Regions from separate parts of the Streptomyces sp. NPDC053474 genome, predicted to be linked through region 3. Evidence: riboswitches for the same ligand, from Rfam matches in the RefSeq annotation. Region 3 holds a riboswitch; each other region holds the start of a gene.
The links. A riboswitch is a leader RNA that binds a small molecule or an ion and turns the genes downstream of it on or off. The one in region 3 is predicted to bind cobalamin.
Positions count from the first base shown of each region.

Region 1: linked by a shared signal. The riboswitch ahead of ACIG3E_RS00055 (ribonucleoside-diphosphate reductase subunit alpha) and the one ahead of ACIG3E_RS11140 (ABC transporter substrate-binding protein) in region 3 are both predicted to bind cobalamin.
Region 2: linked by a shared signal. The riboswitch ahead of ACIG3E_RS09345 (ABC transporter substrate-binding protein) and the one ahead of ACIG3E_RS11140 (ABC transporter substrate-binding protein) in region 3 are both predicted to bind cobalamin.

Region 1 is NZ_JBITXV010000001.1:10,091-16,625, reverse strand. Features, by position in the region: gene ACIG3E_RS00070 (GlxA family transcriptional regulator) at 45-1,016, opposite strand; gene ACIG3E_RS00065 (hypothetical protein) at 1,110-1,340, shown strand; gene ACIG3E_RS00060 (ribonucleotide-diphosphate reductase subunit beta) at 1,253-2,290, opposite strand; gene ACIG3E_RS00055 (ribonucleoside-diphosphate reductase subunit alpha) at 2,290-4,701, opposite strand; cobalamin riboswitch at 4,835-4,976, opposite strand; gene ACIG3E_RS00050 (hypothetical protein) at 5,240-5,875, opposite strand; gene mctP (monocarboxylate uptake permease MctP) at 5,944-6,535, opposite strand, start outside.
Region 2 is NZ_JBITXV010000003.1:572,932-579,466, reverse strand. Features, by position in the region: gene ACIG3E_RS09375 (nicotinate phosphoribosyltransferase) at 1-260, opposite strand, end outside; gene clpS (ATP-dependent Clp protease adapter ClpS) at 341-658, shown strand; gene ACIG3E_RS09365 (DUF2017 domain-containing protein) at 670-1,278, shown strand; gene ACIG3E_RS09360 (hypothetical protein) at 1,578-1,733, opposite strand; gene ACIG3E_RS09355 (amino acid permease) at 1,732-3,210, shown strand; gene ACIG3E_RS09350 (Mov34/MPN/PAD-1 family protein) at 3,381-3,803, shown strand; cobalamin riboswitch at 3,790-3,923, shown strand; gene ACIG3E_RS09345 (ABC transporter substrate-binding protein) at 3,968-4,933, shown strand; gene ACIG3E_RS09340 (FecCD family ABC transporter permease) at 5,089-6,090, shown strand; gene ACIG3E_RS09335 (ABC transporter ATP-binding protein) at 6,087-6,535, shown strand, end outside.
Region 3 is NZ_JBITXV010000004.1:276,600-283,134, forward strand. Features, by position in the region: gene ACIG3E_RS11130 (helix-turn-helix domain-containing protein) at 400-1,272, shown strand; gene ACIG3E_RS11135 (VOC family protein) at 1,278-1,724, shown strand; cobalamin riboswitch at 1,748-1,934, shown strand; gene ACIG3E_RS11140 (ABC transporter substrate-binding protein) at 2,083-3,099, shown strand; gene ACIG3E_RS11145 (FecCD family ABC transporter permease) at 3,096-4,160, shown strand; gene ACIG3E_RS11150 (ABC transporter ATP-binding protein) at 4,157-5,080, shown strand; gene ACIG3E_RS11155 (Rrf2 family transcriptional regulator) at 5,188-5,616, shown strand; gene ACIG3E_RS11160 (MFS transporter) at 5,794-6,535, shown strand, end outside.

The DNA.
Region 1 (6,535 bases), on a different contig from region 3:
CGCCGCGTGCCCGCACCGGCCCCGGGCCGGTGCGGGCACGCGCGTCAGGCCGCGGGCTCGGCCCCGGGCCCGCGGAACGTACGCCGGTACGCGTTCGGCGTGGTGCCGAGCACGCGGACGAACTGGTGGCGCAGCGCGGCCGCGTTCGGGAAGCCGGAGCGCCACGCGACCGCGTCCACGGTCTCGTCCGTCGCCTCCAGCAACTCCTGGGCGCGCAGCAGGCGTTGGCGCAGCAGCCAGCGGTACGGCGTGGTGCCGGTCTCCTGCTGGAAGCGGCGCGCGAAGGTGCGCGGCGACATGTGGGCGCGGGCGGCGAGCTGGTCGACGGCGAGCTCCTGGTCGAGGTGGCGCTCCATCCAGGCCAGGACCTCGCCGACGGTGTCGCAGCGGCCGCGCGGCAGCGGGCGCTCGATGTACTGGGCCTGGCCGCCGTCGCGGTGCGGCGGCACGATCATGCGGCGGGCGATGGCGTTGGCGACCTCCGCGCCGTTCTCCCTGCGGACCAGGTGCAGGGCGGCGTCGATGCCCGCGGCCGTGCCCGCGGAGGTGATCACCGGGTCCTCGTCGACGTACAGCACGTCCGGTTCGACCACGGCCCGCGGATAGCGGCGCATGAGCTGGTCGGCGTGGCGCCAGTGCACCGCGCAGCGCCGCCCGTCCAGGAGCCCGGCCGCCGCGAGCACGAAGGCGCCGGTGCAGACGCTGAGCACCCGGGTGCCGCGCTCGGTGGCGCGGCGCAGGGCGTCGAGCAGCGCGGGCGGGAAGTCCCGCGTGACATAGGAGTCGCCCGCGGGGACGGTGATGAGATCGGCCTCTTCGAGGCGGTCCAGGCCGTGCGGCGTGGAGATGGTGAAGCCGGCGTGCGTGGAGAGCGTGGGGCCCTCGGCCGACACCAGCGCGAAGTCGTACACCGGGAGGCCCTCGTCGCTGCGGTCGAGGCCGAACACCTCGGACACGACGCCGAGTTCGAAGGGGTGCACGCCGTCGAGGGCGACGGCGGCCACGTTCCTCAACATGGGGACAGTGTGCCGCGTCGCTGGCAGGAAATCGAGGGTGTACGACAGTCCTGCCACTCACACCGGAGGACGGCCAGCGCGAGAGTGGTCGTCATGAACGCACACGACGCACTCGACACGCTGGCCGTCCTCGGGGTCTTCCTGCTCATGGCCCTGCCGTCACTGATCGGCCACGCCCACGACCGCCGGATCGACCGGGAGCTGCGGGAGGCCGAGCGCGGGCCCGGGCCGCGGGATCAGAACTCGTCGTCGAAGGAGACCGAGCCCTCCACGGCGACCTGGTACGCGGACGGGCGCCGCTCGAAGAAGTTGGTCAGTTCCTGAACGCCCTGGAGCTCCATGAACGAGAACGGGTTCTCGGAGCCGTACACCGGCGCGAAGCCCAGGCGCGCCAGGCGCTGGTCGGCGACGCACTGGAGGTACTCGCGCATCGACTCGGTGTTCATGCCGGGCAGGCCGTCCCCGCACAGGTCGCGCGCGAACTGCAGCTCGGCCTCGACCGCGCCCTTGAGCATGTCGGTGACCTGCTCCTGGAGCTGGTCGTCGAAGAGCTCGGGCTCCTCCTTGCGGACCGTGTCGACCACCTCGAAGGCGAAGGACATGTGCATCGTCTCGTCGCGGAACACCCAGTTGGTGCCGGTGGCGAGGCCGTGCAGCAGGCCGCGGGAGCGGAACCAGTAGACGTACGCGAAGGCGCCGTAGAAGAACAGGCCCTCGATGCACGCGGCGAAGCAGATCAGGTTGAGCAGGAAGCGGCGGCGGTCGGCCTTGGACTCCAGGCGGTCCAGCTTCTCCACCGAGTCCATCCACGTGAAGCAGAACTCGGCCTTCTCCCGGATGGAGGGGATGTTCTCCACGGCCGCGAAGGCGGCGGCGCGGTCCTCCGGGTCGGGCAGATAGGTGTCGAGCAGCGTCAGGTAGAACTGGACGTGCACGGCCTCCTCGAACAGCTGTCGGCTCAGGTAGAGCCGCGCCTCGGGGGAGTTGATGTGCTTGTAGAGGGTGAGCACGAGGTTGTTCGCCACGATCGAGTCGCCGGTCGCGAAGAACGCGACCAGGCGGCCGATCAGGTGCTGCTCCTCGGGCGTCAGCTTGGCGAGGTCGGCCACGTCCGAGTGGAGGTCGACCTCCTCCACGGTCCAGGTGTTCTTGATCGCGTCCCGGTAGCGCTCGTAGAAGTCCGGGTAGCGCATCGGGCGGAGCGTCAGCTCGAAGCCCGGGTCGAGCAGATTCTTCTCGCCCGTCGTCGTGGTGTGCTGTTCCGACTGGGACATTACTGGCAGGCCTCGCAGGACTCGGGGTTTTCCAGGGAGCAGGCGATCGCCTCGGGGTCGGTCACCTGCTGGGGGACGGGGGCGGCCGCGGCGGCGGAGCCCCCGGCGGCGCGGGCGATGCGCGTCGCGGGGCGCGAGCGCAGGTAGTACGTGGTCTTGAGGCCCTGCTGCCAGGCGTAGGCGTACATCGAGGAGAGCTTGCCGATGGTCGGCGTCTCCAGGAACAGGTTCAGGGACTGCGACTGGTCGAGGTAGGGCGTGCGCGCGGCGGCCATGTCGATCAGGCCGCGCTGCGGGATCTCCCAGGCCGTGCGGTACAGGTTCCGCACGTCGGCGGGCACCCAGGTGAAGCCCTGCACCGAGCCGTTGGACTCGCGCAGCGCCTCACGGGTCTGCGCGTCCCAGACGCCGAGCTCCTTGAGGTCCTGCACCAGGTAGGAGTTCACCTGGAGGAACTCGCCGGACAGCGTCTCGCGCTTGAAGAGGTTGGAGACCTGCGGCTCGATGCACTCGTAGACGCCCGCGATGGACGCGATGGTGGCCGTCGGGGCGATGGCCAGGAGCAGCGAGTTGCGCATGCCGACCTTGCCGATGCGCGTCCGCAGGGCCTCCCAGCGCTCGGGCCAGGCCCGCTCTGTCTCGTAGTGGTCGGGGTGCAGGACGCCGCGGGCCGTGCGGGTCTTCTCCCAGGCGGGCAGCGGCCCGTGGCGCTCGGCGAGGTCCGCGGACGCCTCGTACGCGGCGAGCATGATCCGCTCGGCGATCCGCGTGGACAGGGCCTTGGCCTCGGCCGAGTCGAAGGGCAGCCGCAGCTGGAAGAAGACGTCCTGCAGGCCCATGGCGCCCAGGCCCACCGGGCGCCACTTGGCGTTGGAGTTCCCGGCCTGCTCGGTCGGGTAGAAGTTGATGTCGACGACGCGGTCGAGGAACGTCACGGCGGTGCGGACGGTGGCGTCCAGGCGCTCCCAGTCGATGTCCCCGTCGGCCACGAAGGCCCCGAGGTTCACCGAGCCGAGGTTGCACACGGCCGTCTCGCCGTCGTTCGTGACCTCCAGGATCTCCGTGCACAGGTTGGAGGAGTGCACGGTGTGGCCGGGCTCGGCGGTCTGGTTGGCGGTGCGGTTGGAGGTGTCCTTGAAGGTCATCCAGCCGTTGCCGGTCTGCGCGAGGGTGCGCATCATGCGGCCGTACAGATCGCGGGCGGGCATGGTCTTCTGCGCCAGGCCCCTGGCCTCGGCCGCGCGGTACGCCGTGTCGAACTCCTCGCCCCACAGGTCGACGAGCTCGGGCACGTCGGCGGGGGAGAACAGCGACCACTCCTGGTCGGCGGCGACCCGGCGCATGAACTCGTCCGGGATCCAGTGCGCCAGGTTCAGGTTGTGGGTGCGCCGGGCGTCCTCGCCGGTGTTGTCCCGCAGCTCCAGGAACTCCTCGATGTCGGAGTGCCAGGTCTCCAGGTAGACGGCGGCGGCGCCCTTGCGGCGGCCGCCCTGGTTCACGGCGGCGACGGAGGCGTCGAGCGTCTTCAGGAACGGCACGATGCCGTTGGAGTGGCCGTTCGTGCCGCGGATCAGCGAACCGCGCGAGCGGATGCGGGAGTACGACAGGCCGATGCCGCCCGCGTGCTTCGACAGGCGCGCCACCTGGTGGTAGCGGTCGTAGATCGAGTCCAGCTCGTCGAGCGGCGAGTCGAGCAGGTAGCAGCTCGACATCTGCGGGTGGCGGGTGCCGGAGTTGAAGAGCGTCGGCGACGACGGCAGGTAGTCGAGGCGGCTCATCAGGCCGTACAGCGCGGCGACCTCGTCGAGCGCGCGCACGGAGTCGTCCTCGGCGAGACCGGTGGCCACGCGCAGCATGAAGTGCTGCGGGGTCTCGATGACCTTGCGGGTGATCGGGTGGCGCAGCAGATAGCGGCTGTGCAGCGTGCGCAGGCCGAAGTAGCCGAAGCGGCGGTCGGCGCCGTCGGCGAGCGCGGCCTCCACCAGGGCGTCCAGACGGGGGCCGTGCAGGGCCGCGAAGTCGGCGGTGCGGTCGGCGATCAGGCCCTCGCGGTGGCCGACCGCGACGGACTCGGAGAACGACGTGACGCCCTGCGAGGCGGCCTCCTCGCGGATGCCGATCGTCAGGAGCCGGGCGGCGAGCCGGGAGTACGCGGGGTCCTCGGAGATGAGTCCGGCGGCCGCCTCGGTGGCGAGCTCCCGCAACTCCGCCTCGTCGGCCTTCGCCGAGCGGCCGCGCAGCGCGGCCGCGGCGACGCGTCCGGGGTCGGCGTCGGGAAGGTCGGCGGTGAGGTCGGTCAGGGTGCGCAGCAGGGCGGCGCCGGGCCCGTCGGTGGACGGGGCGGACTGCTCGGCGTGCTGCTGACCGGCTTCGGCCTGCGCTGACGCGGGCTCGGCGGGCGCGATGGTCACGTGGTGCTCTCCCTCGCTCGGCTCTGGGCATCGAGGCAGGCGAGGGCACACGGGCGCGACCGCGCGAGGCGGTACGTACGCCGCGTCCACCAGCCCATGTCCACGAGGCCCGGACGTCTGCACCCGGGCCGGGCGGCACGGGTGCGCTGTCGGCAGGTCCTCGGACTTTGTGGGTACGCAAATGCGCACACGTACACCGTTGCGGGACAGTTCCGGACTTCCACCGGATTCCCCTGCGGCGACAGCGAGGACGAGCATACATCTTGTGCCGGGTTTCGGTGGCGCCCCTAGATGTTGTGTCGGAGGTGACCGTTCCCTCACGGGGTGTGGTCGCTCGGGAGCGCGTCTGAGCGTCAACGCGCCGGGGAGGAAGGGCGGGCCGGGGGCCGGGTCCGGAGCGGGGTGGGGAGAGCCTGGCGCGGGGGCGGGGAGGGCCCGCGCGGGGCCCGGCGCGGGCCGGTGCGCCGGTGGGTCGGTCGCCCGCGCCTGGCGGGTCAGTCGCCCGCGCCTGGTGGGTCGGCCGCCCGCGCCCGATGGGTCAGCCGCCCGCGCCCGGCGGGTCCTGCGGCGCGCCGTCGCCCTCGGGCGGCAGGTCGCCGCGCTCCACGGGGCGGCCCGTGTCGCCGCCGTCCGTGGGCAGGCCCTCGGGGTCGGCCGTCTCGGGCAGGGTCGCGTCGAGTTCGCGGTCGTCGGCGCGGTGGGCGGCCTCGGCGGCGGCGCGCAGCACCTCGCGGCTCACCGCGTCGCGGTCGGCGGCGAGCTGGACGCGCAGCCCGTTCTCCGTACGGACGTACTCGTGCCGGGAGCCCGTGACGCGGTACCAGCCCTTGCCGTCCTTCTCGCAGCGCGTGGCGACGGGCCGGACCGTGCGGCAGTTCCCGTCGGTGACGGTGCCCCGGTCGACGGAGAGCGTGAGCTGCGCGCCGCCCTCGTCCCGTACGTAGGTGGACTGGAAGCCGTAGTCGCCGATCACGCCCACCGACTGCCGTGCCAGCTCGAAGCCGTCGGCCTCCGTCACGTAGACGTGCTCCACGACGGTCTGCGCCGCCTCGGCGCGGGCCTTCAGCTCGGCGCGGTCCGGCGGTGCCGCGCTGTCGAGGCTGTCCGAGCCGCAGCCGGTGAGGGCGAGCGGCGCGAGGAACAGGGCCGGGAGGAGGCGGCGGGAACGTCTCATGCGCACATCCTTTCGCATGCGTCCGCCGTCGTGCCCCGCCCGGCCCTGTCGGTGCGTACTGCCACGGCTCAGTGGCCCGCCCCCACCTTGGGCAGCTCGACGGCCACGCCCCGGTCACCGGCGTCGGCCGTGTAGTCCTCGGGGGAGGTCTCGTCGACGCCGTCGGGGGCCTTGAACGCCTTCAGGGCGAAGGTGAGGACGACCGTCACGACCACGTTCAGGACGAACGCCGTCAGGCCGATGTAGCCGATCTCGCCGATGCCCGGGATCTCCTTGGAGGACCCGCCGAAGTGCTTCTGCGTGGGCGAGGCCACGCCGTACGCGGCCACCGTCCCGTAGACCATGCCGACCGCCCACCCGGCGAGCAGCGCCCACCGGTGGAACCACCGCGTGAACAGGCCGCCGACGAGCGCGGGCATGGTCTGCAGGATCCAGATGCCGCCCAGGAGCTGGAAGTTGATGGCGACGGTCTTGTCCATGGTGAGCACGAAGGCGAGGGCGCCCACCTTCACCAGGAGCGAGACCAGCTTGGAGACCTTGGTCTCCTGCTCGGGCGTCGCGTCGGGCTTGAGGAAGTCCTTGTAGATGTTGCGCGTGAAGAGGTTCGCGGCCGCGATGGACATGATGGCGGCGGGCACGAGCGCGCCGATGCCGATGGCC
Region 2 (6,535 bases), on a different contig from region 3:
CCGCGCTCGCGCAGGAAGGAGAGGACGTCCGCGTCGAAGCGGAAGTTCTCCACGGCGTCCAGGACCCGGCCGGTCCCGGCGACCACTCCATAGCGACGGCCCTCGGGCAGGCGGCGCGTGAACACCTCGAAGACCGAGCGGCGGTGCGCGGCGCCGGACTTGAGGGTGCCCTGCAACATCGTCAACTCATAGTGATCCGTGAAGAGCGCGGTCGACGGCACGTCGACCGGCAGCCCCAGGTCATGCTCCCCAGAGTTCATACGACGGATGCTACCCCTCATCTCGTCACTCTGACGATTTCAGGGGTCCGTTTGTGCGGTCGCCCCGTGCGGGTGGCAGCATGGGACAGGTGAGTAGCGCGGCTCCTGCAGAGATCACCCGCCCGGACGCGGACGAAGAGACCTCCGTGGTCCCCGAACCCGACGTTCCCTGGATCACCCTGGTGCACAACGACCCGGTGAATCTCATGAGCTATGTGACGTACGTCTTCCAGACGTACTTCGGGTACTCCAAGGACAAGGCGACCAAGCTCATGCTCGACGTCCACCACAAGGGCCGCGCCGTCGTCTCCTCGGGCAGCCGCGAGGAGATGGAGCGCGACGTGCAGGCGATGCACGGGTACGGGCTGTGGGCCACCCTCCAGCAGGACCGGAAGTAGCGACGCGACCGATGCCAGGACACTTCGAACCGATCCCGGGGGGCGGCGCGGCCGTCGCGCTCGACGAGGTCGAGATCTCCATCATCCGCTCCCTCGCCGTCCAGCTCCTGGAGCTGATCGGCCCCGGCGACGAGCCCGCGGGCGCCGACGACGACCTCTTCGCCGAGCTCTTCGCGCCGGGCCCGAGCGAGCCGCCAGCCGACCCGGTGCTCAAGCGGCTGCTCCCGGACGCGTACGGCGGCCCCGGCACCGAGGACGCCTCCGAGGCGCAGGCCGCCGAACTGCGGTCGTACTCCGCGGAGTTCCGCCGCTTCACCGAGAACGACCTGCGGGCGCGCAAGCGGGACGACGCCCTCGCGGTGGTCCGCTGCCTGGACGCGCTGACCGTCGCGGGCGAGGGCGGCGCGGTCCTGAAGCTGTCCGCCGACGACTCGCGCCGCTGGCTCGGCGCGCTCAACGACCTGCGGCTCGCGATCGGCACCCGCCTGGAGGTCACCGACGAGGAGGACACCGACATCCTCTACCGCCTGCCGGACTCCGATCCGCGCAAGCCGATGGTGATGGCGTACCTGTGGCTGGGGGGACTCCAGGAGACCCTCGTCGACACGCTGACCGGATGAGGCGGGACTCGGCCGGGGGGCGCGGGGCCCGGACGGGGCGGCGCGGGGCCCGGCCGGGCGTGAAGTTCTTCCGATGGCCGGTGTGAAGGTTTTCTGTCGGACGAGGTGACGGTTTCCCGCCGTCCGCGTGACGTCTCCTTGAAGATCGCGGCCGTTCGCTCAACGGACGCTCAAATCCGGATAACGATCAGGTCACCGCACCGTCCGCATATGCGACCTAGTGGGAGTTTTGTCCGCTTCTTCCTGTGGTGTGCGCCATAAAGGACTCATTCGATCACTGTGACGGTCGTGATAAATGTTCACGACCGCTCGGTGACGCCACCCATGTCGCCGACGGCACGCCAGGGGCCGACTGACCGTCGGCGGCACTCCATCACCATTCGGGGGATCACGACCTGGTCCGCGGCGAAACCGCAGTTCGCGGCGCGGATCAGCATGGAGAAAGGCGTCACCATGACCTCAGTGCGGGTCGAAGAGCATCACGACGGCAATGGGGCCGCGGCGGGCGCGGACGCGTCCGGCGAGAACGAGGGTTATCAGCGCGGGCTCGGTGCCCGGCAGATCCAGATGATCGCGATCGGCGGTGCCATCGGCACCGGCCTGTTCCTCGGTGCGGGCAAGGCCATTCACAAGGCCGGGCCGAGCCTCATCCTCGCTTACGCCATCGCGGGCCTCGTCATCTTCTTCATCATGCGCGCGCTCGGCGAGCTCCTGATGTACCGGCCCGTGTCGGGCTCGTTCTCCGAGTACGCCCGCGAGTTCGTCGGCCCGTTCTTCGGCTTCGTGACCGGTTGGACGTACTGGCTCTTCTGGGTCGTCACCGGCATCACCGAAGTCACGGCGGCCGCCCAGTACATGCAGTACTGGACGCACAACTCCATTCCGCAATGGGCGTACGCGCTGATCTTCACGGTCATCCTGTACGGCGCCAACCTGATCTCCGTGAAGCTCTTCGGCGAGCTGGAGTTCTGGTTCTCCATGGTCAAGGTCACCGCCATCATCGGCATGATCCTGATCTGTGCCGGAATCCTCACCATCGGCTTCTCCGACGCCGGTGACAGCGCGTCCGTCACGCACCTGTGGGACAACGGCGGCTTCTTCCCCAACGGCATCGGCAACACGCTGATGACCCTCCAGATCGTGATGTTCGCCTTCCTGGCCGTGGAGCTCGTCGGCGTCACCGCGGGTGAGTCCAAGGACCCGAAGAAGACCCTGCCCAAGGCGATCAACACCGTGCCGTGGCGCATCGCCGTCTTCTACGTCGGCGCCCTGATCATGATCCTCTCGGTCGTCCCGTGGACGTCCTTCCAGCCCGGTGTCTCCCCGTTCGTCGCGGCCTTCGAGAAGATGGGCCTCGGCATCGGCGCCGCGATCGTGAACTTCGTGGTCCTGACGGCCGCGCTCTCCTCCTGCAACTCGGGCATGTACTCCACCGGCCGCATGCTGCGCGACCTCGCGCTCAACGGCCAGGGCCCGAAGTTCTTCACCAAGCTCACCAAGAACGGCCTGCCGCTCGTCGGCACCACCGCGTCCGCCGCGCTGATGCTCGTCGGCGTGTGGATCAATTACCAGTGGCCGGGCGAGGCGTTCAACTACGTCGTCTCCTTCGCCACCATCTCCGGCATGTGGGCCTGGATCATGATCCTGGTCTCCCAGATCAACTACCGCCGCAAGGCCGACCGCGGCATCCTGCCGCAGTCCACCTTCCGCGCCCCGGGCGCCCCGTACACGAGCTGGTTCGCGCTCGCCTTCATCGGCATGGTCATCGTGATGATGGGCATCGACAAGGACGCCCGGATCTCGCTGTACTGCGCCCCGATCTGGGCCGCCATCCTGTGCGTGTCCTACCTGGTCCTCAAGAGCCGCAACCCGGAGGCGGCGGCCTTCAAGAAGCGCCAGCACGCTGCCGCTGTGCCTGGGGCCAAGGGCTGACCTCTGCGTTTCCCGGATCTGCGGGCCGTTTGTGGCTGGTCGCGCAGTTCCCCGCGCCCCTTCGGGGGCGCTGTCGAACCGCGGCGCACGTCCACGATATGGTCCGTCGCGTATCACATGTTGGTACGCGGCGGCCCTTTCGTACGTCCGTGCTGCATATCCTGGCCCACATGCTGACCATCACCCAGGCCCTGCGGGACGAGATCGTCGCGCACGCGCGCAAGGACCACCCCGACGAGGCCTGCGGCGTCGTCGCGGGCCCGGCGGGCACGGACCGCCCCGAGCGGTTCATCCCGATGCTGAACGCGGCCCGCTCGCCCACGTTCTACGAGTTCGACTCGGCGGACCTGCTCAAGCTGTACCGCGAGCTCGACGACCGCGACGAGGAGCCCGTGGTCATCTACCACTCGCACACCGCCACGGAGGCCTACCCCTCCCGCACGGACATCTCGTACGCGAACGAGCCCGGCGCCCACTACGTCCTGGTGTCCACCGCCGACGCCGACGACGCGGGCCCCTTCCAGTTCCGCTCGTTCCGCATCGTGGACGGAGAGGTCACCGAGGAGGACGTGCAGGTCGTACAGGCATACTGAAGCCGACCTTCGAGGCGGCAGGAGCCAGGAAGCCGGTGTGAGTCCGGCGCGGTCCCGCCACTGTGACCGGCACGCGCGCGTGCCGGGAGTCAGGAACTGACCTGCCGCCTCCTCCCACTTGACGCAGGGGACGCGGAAATCCCCTGGAGGAGGACCGCACAGTCATGCGCATCCGCGTGCTGCTCGTCGCCGCGGCGACCCTGCTCCCGCTCACGGCCTGCTCGGCGTCGTCCGACGACGCCGACGCCTCGGCCGCAAGGCCCCGGGCGGACGGATTCCCGTACACCGTCACCAACTGCGGGGTGAAGACGACGTACAAGGCGCCCCCCGAGCGCGCCGTGCCCATGAACCAGCACGCCACGGAGATCCTCCTGGAGCTGGGGCTCAAGGACAGCATCGCCGGGACCGCCTACCTCGACGACAAGGTGCTCCCCCGGTACCAGAAGGCGTACGCGTCCCGCCCGGTGCTCGCCAAGGAGTACCCCTCGTACGAGAAGCTCCTCGCCGCGAACCCCGACTTCGTCTACGGCGGCTACTCCACCGCCTTCGCCGCCGGTGAGGGCCGCTCCCGCGAGGCCCTCGCCAAGTCCGGGATCAACAGCCGTCTGAACATCGAGGGCTGCGCCAAGAAGCCGGTCACGATGGACGACCTCTACCGCGAGGTCCGCGAGACCGGCGCCACCTTCGGCGTCCGCGACCGCGCCGAGAAGTGGGTGCGCTCCGCCGAGGCCGAGCTGGCCCGCGCCGCGAAGAAGAACCGGGGCGGCAAGGCCCCGTCGGTCTTCGTCTACGACAGCGGCGACAAGACCGCCTTCACGGCGGGCGGCAAGGGCATCGGCAACGACATCATCAAGCGCGCCGGCGGCCGCAACGTGATGGCCGACCTCGACAAGTCCTTCGGCGACGCCTCCTGGGAGACGGTGGTCGACCGCAGCCCCGACGTCGTCCTCATCTACGACTACGGCGCGACGACCGTGGCCCAGAAGAAGAAGCGCCTCCTCGACGACCCGGCCCTCAAGGACGTCCCCGCCATCAAGAACAAGCGCTTCGCGGTCCTGCCCCTGTCGGACGTGGTCCTCGGCGTACGAGCCCCAAAGGCGGTGGAGAAGCTGGCGGAGCAGCTGCGGTGACCCAGACCGAGAAGTCCGCCCCGGGCACCCTCCAGCCCGTCCGGCGTTTGAGGACGAGCCGCGGAGCGGCGATAAGGGGGTCCGGGGGCGGAGCCCCCGGCTTCGGGAAGGGGCGGGCTTGGGGAGCCCCCGGCAGGACCCGCTACGCCGTCCTCATGGCCACGCTCACACTCGCCCTAGCGGCCGCAGGCATCGCCGCGCTGACGTACGGCTCCGTCAAGATCCCGCCCGCCGAGGTCCTCGACATCCTCACGGGCAGGGCCGAAGGCCCGTCCCCGTACCGGACCATCGTCCTCGACGTCCGCCTCCCCAGGGTCCTGCTCGGCGCAGCCGTCGGCGCGGGGCTCGCCGTCATCGGCACCACCCTCCAGGCCCTGGTCCGCAACCCCCTCGCCGACCCCTTCCTGCTCGGCGTCTCCTCCGGCGCCTCCGCGGGCGCGGTCGGCGTGATCGTGCTCGGCTGGGGCGCGGGCCTGGCCACCACGGTGACCATCCCGGCGGCGTCCTTCGCGGGCGCGTTCCTCGCGCTGCTCGTGGTGTACGTACTGGCCAGGGAGCCCGGCGGCGGCTTCACCACCGGCCGCCTGGTCCTCGCGGGCGTGGCCGTCTCCTACGTCCTGTCCGCCCTGACCAGCCTGATCCTGGTGGTCTCGGCCCGCGCCGACCACCTCCAGGAGGTCCTGTACTGGACGCTCGGCGGCCTCGGCAGCGCCCGCTGGGACATGCTCGCCGTGCCCCTGACCGTGCTCGCGCTCGGCACGGCCGTGCTCCTCGCGATCGCCCGGCCGCTCGACCTGCTGCTTGTGGGGGAGGAGGGCGCCACCGTCCTCGGCCTGGACACGGCCCGGTTCCGCGCGGGCGTCTTCGTGCTCGCCTCGCTGGTCACCGGCGTCCTCGTCGCGCACAGCGGGGCCATCGGCTTCGTCGGCCTGATGGTGCCGCACGCGGCCCGCATGCTGGTCGGCGCCGGACACCGGGCGCTGCTCCCGGTGGCGGCGCTGATGGGCGCGGTGTTCCTGGTCGTCGCCGACCTCGCGGCGCGCACGCTGGCGGCGCCGCAGGACATCCCCGTGGGCGTGCTCACCGCGCTCACCGGCGGCCCGTTCTTCCTGTGGCAGCTGCGCCGGGGCCGGACGCACGAAGGGGTGACGGCATGACCGAAGGACGACGACCGCCCGCCGGAGCCGCGGGCCCGCTCCCCGGCGCCGGGTGCCTGCGCGCCGAGGACCTCACGTACGACACCCCGTCCGGCCGCCGCCTCGTCGACGGCGTCTCGCTCACCGTCTCCGCGGGTGAGACGGTCGGCATCGTCGGCCCCAACGGCAGCGGCAAGACGACGCTGCTGCGCTGCGTCTACGGCGCGCTCGCGGCCACCGCGGGGCGGGTCCTGCTCGACGGCGCCGACCTCGCCGCGGCCGGGGTCAAGGCGCGGGCCCGCCGCGTCGCCACCGTGCCGCAGGACGGCCACGCGGGCTTCGAGCTCACCGTCCGCCAGGTGGTGGCCATGGGCCGCTCCCCGCACAAGCGCTTCTGGGAGGCCGACACCACCACCGACCGGGCCATGGTGACCGACGCCCTGGAGCGCGTCGGCGCGGCGGACCT
Region 3 (6,535 bases):
TTGTGGGCGTTCTTGGCGATGACCTCGCCGAGTTCGGCGGCCACCGGCTTCGGCCAGTGGGCGAGCCGGACGGGCGCGTCGGCCGGGCGCGCGTCGGCCGTGCCCGCGCCCGGCCACAGCACGCCGCCCGCGAACACCGCCGCCGCGAGCGCCCCCGCGAGCCCGAGGGCCGCCCGCCTGCCCCTGCCCTGTGCTCCGCCGCGTACTCGTACAGCCATGGTGTCCGTTCCTCGGATCCTCGGGAGAGATGCGCCGCCCCGTGCGGAGCGGCGGGACATGCTACGAGCGTGCCGTGGCGATTCCCATGATCGATGTCACCGTGCGTGGCGGGCATGGGACGCGGAGGAGCGGGTAGGTGAGGGCCCGCGCCCGGACCCCTCGTACGGTCACAATGGACGCATGGACACCGCCCGCCGCGAGTTCGTCCGCGCCCCGCTCCCGCCCGAGCAGGGCGGCAAGGTCGTGTCCGCCGTGGGCTACCGCACGAGCGGCGAGGCGCCGGGCCTGCACCGCGGCCTGCCGTCGCCGTATCTGACGCTGATCTTCTCGCTGGACGGGCCCGTCGTCACCGGCGCCACCGCGGAGCAGGCCACCGGGCCCGGCGCCGAGCGCACCGACATCGTCGTGGGCGGCCTGCACCAGAGCCCGGCGTACGTCGTGCAGCCCGAGCACCAGGCGGGCATCCAGCTCGCCGTGCACCCGCTCGCGGCCCGCTCGCTCCTCGGCCTCCCGGCCGCCGAGCTGACCGGGCGGCTCGTCACCGACGGCACGGACGTCCTCGGCCGGATCGCCGCCGACGTCCGCGAGCGGCTGTGCGAGGCCGACGGCTGGGACGAGCGGTTCGCCTGCCTCAACGCCTACTTGGCGCGCCGCGCCGCCGACGCCGGGCGCCGTGCGCCGGTGCGCCCCGAGGTCGCCGAGGCCTGGGCGTGGCTCGCCCGGCACCGGGGCGCGGGCACCCTGCGGGGCCTGGCCGCGCACGTCGCGCTCAGCGAGCGCCGCCTGACGGCCCTGTTCCGCGCCGAGACCGGCGTGACGCCCAAGCAGGCCGCCCGCCTGCTGCGCTTCCAGCACGCGAAGGCGCGGGTCGTGCGCGCGGTCGTCGCGGGCGCGCCCGCCGACCTCGCCCGCGTCGCCGCCGACTGCGGCTACTACGACCACTCTCACCTGGTGCGCGACTTCCGCCAGTACACAGGCGTGAGCCCGAGCGCCTGGCTGGCCGAGGAGTGCCGGAATATCCAAGCCGGGGGACACCGCGACGGCGAAGACTGAGGGCCATGAAAACCAACGAAGCGGTACAGAACGGCCACACTTCCCCGACCCCGCGCACCCCGGACGTCTGGCCCACCTTCCAGGCCCACGACGCCCCCGCCCTCATCGACTTCCTCGTCACCACCGTCGGCTTCCTGCGCACCGCCGTCTACGAGGACGGCGGCCGCGTCGCCCACGCCCAGCTCGACTGGCCCGAGGGCGGCGGCGTCATGCTCGGCTCGTACGACCCGGAGTCGGCCGAGTGGTGCCTCAAGCCGGGGACGTTCGGCGCGTACGTCGTCACCGACCACGTCGACGCCCTCTACGCCCGCCTCAAGGAGGCGGGCGTGACGGTCATCCGCGCGATCGAGGACCAGCCGTACGGCAGCCGCGAGTTCGCCGTCGCCGACCCGGAGGGCAACAAGTGGTCCTTCGGCACCTACCGCGGCGAACCCCGCCCCGAGCAGGGGTGACGTCCTTACGGCCCGCGGCGGGGTGATAGCTTGCGCACGCCAGTCGCGCCCGCACCCGGGCCAGGGAATCCGGTGGGAATCCGGAACTGACGCGCAGCGGTGAGGGGGACGGGCGGGACCAGCGGCCACTGGATGTCACCGACATCCGGGAAGGCGGCCCCGCCCGGACGAACCCGAGTCCGAAGACCTGCTGGCACCGCCGACCGCGCGCCGGGCGGCGGGGTTTCGCCGACCAGGCTCCGCGCATGAGCCATGAGACCCGGGAAGTCCTGTGCCTCCTTACGCCCCTCGCGCACCCCGCGCGGCCGCCCGTCCCCGCACCACCGCCCCCGGTGCCCGCTCCGGTCCGGGGGCGCGCCTGACCGCGCTGCTCGCGGCGGGCGGCCTGCTCCTGCTCACCGCCTGCGGCGGCGGCTCGGCGAAGCGGCAGGACGAGGGGGCCAAGGCCCCCGGCTACCCGGTGACCGTCACCTCCTGCGGCGAGAAGGCCGAGGTCACGGCCCCGCCGAAGCGGGCGGTCTCCCTCGACCAGGGCTCCACGGAGATCCTGCTCTCCCTCGGCCTCGCCGACCGCATGGCGGGCACCGGCACCTGGACCGACCCGGTCCTGCCCCGCCTGAAGAAGCAGAACGCGAAGGTCGAGCGCCTCGCCGACCGCTACCCGTCCCTGGAGAAGGTCCTCTCCAAGGAGCCGGACTTCGTCAGCGCGTCGTTCCTCTACACCGTCGGCAAGGGCGGCGTCGCCGACCGCGCCAAGTTCACCGAGCTCGGCGTCCCCGTCTACGTCTCGCCCACCGACTGCGCGGGCAAGGACAACGGCGGCGACGGCGACGGCACCCGCACCAAGACGCTCACCATGGACACCGTCTACGGCGAGATCCGCGACCTGGCCCGGGTCTTCCACGTCCAGGCCCGCGGCGAGCGCCTCGTCGCCGACCTCAAGTCCCGCGTCACCAAGGCGAAGCGGACGCTCAAGTCGTCCGACGCGTCCGTCCTGTACTGGTTCTCCGACTCCAAGGCGCCCTACATCGCGGGCTGCTGCGGCGCGCCCGGCGTCATCACCCGCGCCCTCGGCGTCCGCAACGTCTTCGCCGACACGCGCGCCGAGTGGCCCCAGATCAACTGGGAGACCGTGGCCGACCGCGACCCGGACGTCCTCGTCATCGGCGACCTCACCCGCAGGGCCCAGTCGGCCGAGAGCGCCCGCCAAAAGATCAGGTTCCTGGAGTCCAACCCCGTCACGAAGAACCTCACGGCCGTGAAGAAGAAGCGGTACGTGCTGCTCAGCGGCCAGGCCCTCAACCCGACGATCCGCACGGTCGACGGCATCGAACAAGTCGCGGCGGGGCTGCGCGCGTTCGGCCTGGCGCGGTGAGCACCGCCGTGCGCGAGCGGACGCGCGGCTCCCGGCGCGGACGCCACGGCGCCGGGCGCGCGGCGCTGCTGTGGGCGGCGGGCCTGGTGGCCCTGCCGCTGTCGGTGGCCGTCGCCGGCACCATCGGCCCGGCCGACATCTCCGTACCGGACGTCTGGGCGGCGGTGGCCGCCCACCTCGGCTGGGGCGAGGCCGAGCTCACCCCGCTGCGCGACGGCATCGTGTGGAACCTGCGCATGCCGCGCACCCTGCTCGCGGGCGTCTGCGGGGCGGGCCTCGCCGTGTGCGGCGCGGTCCTCCAGTCGCTGCTGCGCAATCCGCTCGCCGACCCCTTCGTGCTCGGCGTGTCCTCGGGGGCGTCCACGGGCGCGGTGGCGGTGGTGGTCCTCGGGGTCGGCGGGGGAGCGGTGTCGGTCTCCGGCGGGGCCTTCGTCGGCGCCCTGTGCGCGTTCGGCTTCGTGCTGCTCCTGAGCCAGGCGCTGGGCGCCACGACGGACCGCGTGGTCCTGTCCGGGGTCGCGGCCATGCAGCTCTTCTCCTCCCTCACCTCCTTCGTCATCCTGACGGCCGCCGACGCGGAGACGACGCGCGGCGTCCTGTTCTGGCTGCTCGGCTCGTTGAGCGGGGCGGACTGGACGGACGTGGCGGTGTGCGCGGCGGTCCTCGCCGTGGCCCTGGTGATCTGTCTGTCCCGGGCCCACACCCTCGACGCGTTCGCCTTCGGCCAGGACGCGGCGGCCGCCCTGGGCGTGCACGTCACCCGGGTCCGGCTGCTCCTGCTGTGCACCACGGCCCTGCTCACGGCCGCCCTGGTCAGCGCCGCCGGGGCCATCGGCTTCGTCGGCCTGACCCTGCCGCACGCGGCCCGCGTGCTCGTCGGCCCGCGCCACGCCCGCCTGCTGCCGGTGACGGCCCTGACCGGCGCGGTCTTCCTCATCTGGGTGGACACCCTGGCCCGTACGCTCCTGGACCCGCAGGAGGTGCCGGTCGGGGTGGTCACGTCGCTGATCGGCGTCCCCGCGTTCGTGGCGGTCCTCTACCGCACGAGGAGGGTCGGATGAGCGCGGCGGAGTCCCGGGCGGAGTCTTCGGCAGGCGCTCCGGCAGGGCTGTCGGAGGGCCCTCAGGCGGAGCCGTCGGCGGGCCCTCCGGCGGAGTCTTCGGCGGGCCTTCCCGTGGAGGGCGGCGCGGGCCTGAGCGCGGACCGGGTCTCCCGGACCGCGGGCGGGCGCCTCATCGTCGACGGCGTCACCCTCGCCCCGCGCCCGGGCACGGTGGTCGGCCTCCTGGGCCCCAACGGCTCAGGCAAGTCCACGCTCCTGCGCCTCCTCGCGGGCGTCCTGGCCCCGACCGCCGGGGCGGTCACCCTCGACGGCGAGCCGCTGCGCGACCTGGGCCGCCGCGCGGTGGCCCGCCGCCTCGCCCTGGTGGAGCAACAGGCGGACACCCAGGTCGACCTGACGGTGCGGGACGTCGTACGCCTGGGCCGGGTCCCGCACCGCCGAGCCTGGGTGCCGTCGACGGCCGAGGACGAGCGGGCCGTGGCCGAAGCCCTGGCCCGCACGGGCCTGGCCGACCGCGCGGGCCAGCCCTGGCACACCCTCTCCGGCGGCGAACGCCAGCGCTCCCACCTCGCCCGGGCCCTGGCCCAGTCCCCCCGCGAGCTCCTCCTCGACGAGCCCACCAACCACCTGGACATCCACCACCAGCTGGACCTCCTCGCCCTGGTGGCCGCCCTCCCCGTCACCACGGTGATCGCCCTGCACGACCTCAACCTGGCCGCGATGTTCTGCGACGAGATCCTGGTCCTGAAGGAGGGCAGGGCGTACGCGCACGGCACACCGGTGGAGGTCATCACCGAGCCCCTCATCGCGGAGGTCTACGGCGTGCGGGCCCGGGTCACCCCACCCACCGCGCCCCAGGACCACCCCACGGTCACCTTCCTGCGGCCGTCGGACCCGCCGCCCGCACTCCCCGGATGACCACGTCCGAGGACGGACAGGGCTGGACAGCCACGCCCCTGTCGTAACAGAATCAGTTTCGACAGGGCGGCCGAGCGAACCGAACGAACCGAGCGACCGGAGGACCCGTGAGCGCCAACAGCCGCATGACCGTGGCCACGCACGCGCTGACGTGGATGGCCCTGGTCTGCCCCAAGCGGCCCGACGGCATCGTGACGTCCGACGAGATCGCCGCCAGCGTCAACACCAACCCGGTCGTCATCCGCCGCACGCTCGGCGGTCTGCGCGACGCGGGCCTCGTGGTGTCGCAGCGCGGCCAGGGCGCGGGCTGGCGCCTCGCCCGCGAGCCCGGCGCGATCACGCTCCGGGACGTCTACCTCGCGGTCGAGCCCGACCCGCTCCTCGCCCTCCACGCCTCCGCCCCCAATCCGAAGTGCCCCGTGGGGCGCGGCATCCCGCCGGTCCTGCGCGGCGCGTACGACCGCGCGGAGGAGGCGATGAAGGCCGAGCTGGCCGGGGTCACCGTCGCCGACGTGCTCAAGGAGACGGTCGCCTGACCCTGCCGAACGGGCCGGTCCGGGCGGACCGGCCTTTCTTGAGCCTTGTGTCGTAACAAATTCTGTTACGTCACCTGCGTGCGCAGGGCGCCCAGCGCGCCCCCGTACTCACCACACCCACCACACCCGCCGCGCCTGATGGGCGCGCCCCCGACACCCACCGGAGGTCCCGCCCCCGTGTACCGATCACTCCTCGTCCTCGCCGCCGGAATGTTCGCCATCGGCACCGACAGCTTCGTCATCGCCGGGATCCTGCCGGACGCGGCCGACTCGCTCGGCGTGTCCGTGGGCACCGCCGGATGGCTCCTGACCGCCTACGCCTTCACCTACGCCGTACTGGGCCCCGTCATGGCCGCGTGCACCGCGCGCAGGGCCCGGCGGCCGCTGTTCCTCGCCGGGTTCGCCGTCTTCACCGCGGGCAACCTCCTGACCGCCTTCGTCCCCGACTTCGGCGTGGCCCTGGTCGGCCGGGCGCTGGCCGGGTTCGGCGGGGCGATGGTCACCCCGGCGGCCGTCGCGGCGGCCGCGGCCCTCGCCCCGCCCGAGCGGCGCGGCCGCGCCATCGCCACCGTGATGACGGGCCTCAGCGCGGCGACGGCCCTCGGCTCGCCCCTCGGCACGGCGATCGGCAGCGCCACCGGCAACTGGCGTCTCACCATGGTGTTCGTGTCGGCCCTCGGGGTCCTCGCCGCCGCGGCCATCGCGTTGCTGCTGCCCACGATCCCCACGCCCCCCGCGGTCCCGCTGCGCACGCGCCTCGCCCCGCTCGCCGACCGCCGCATCGGCCTCACCCTCCTCACCACGCTCCTCGTCTACACCGGCCTCTACACCGTCTACTCCTTCATCGGCGAGAGCCTCGACCGCGCGACGCACGGCAGCGGCACCACCCTGGCGGTCCTGCTCTTCGTCTGGGGCCTGG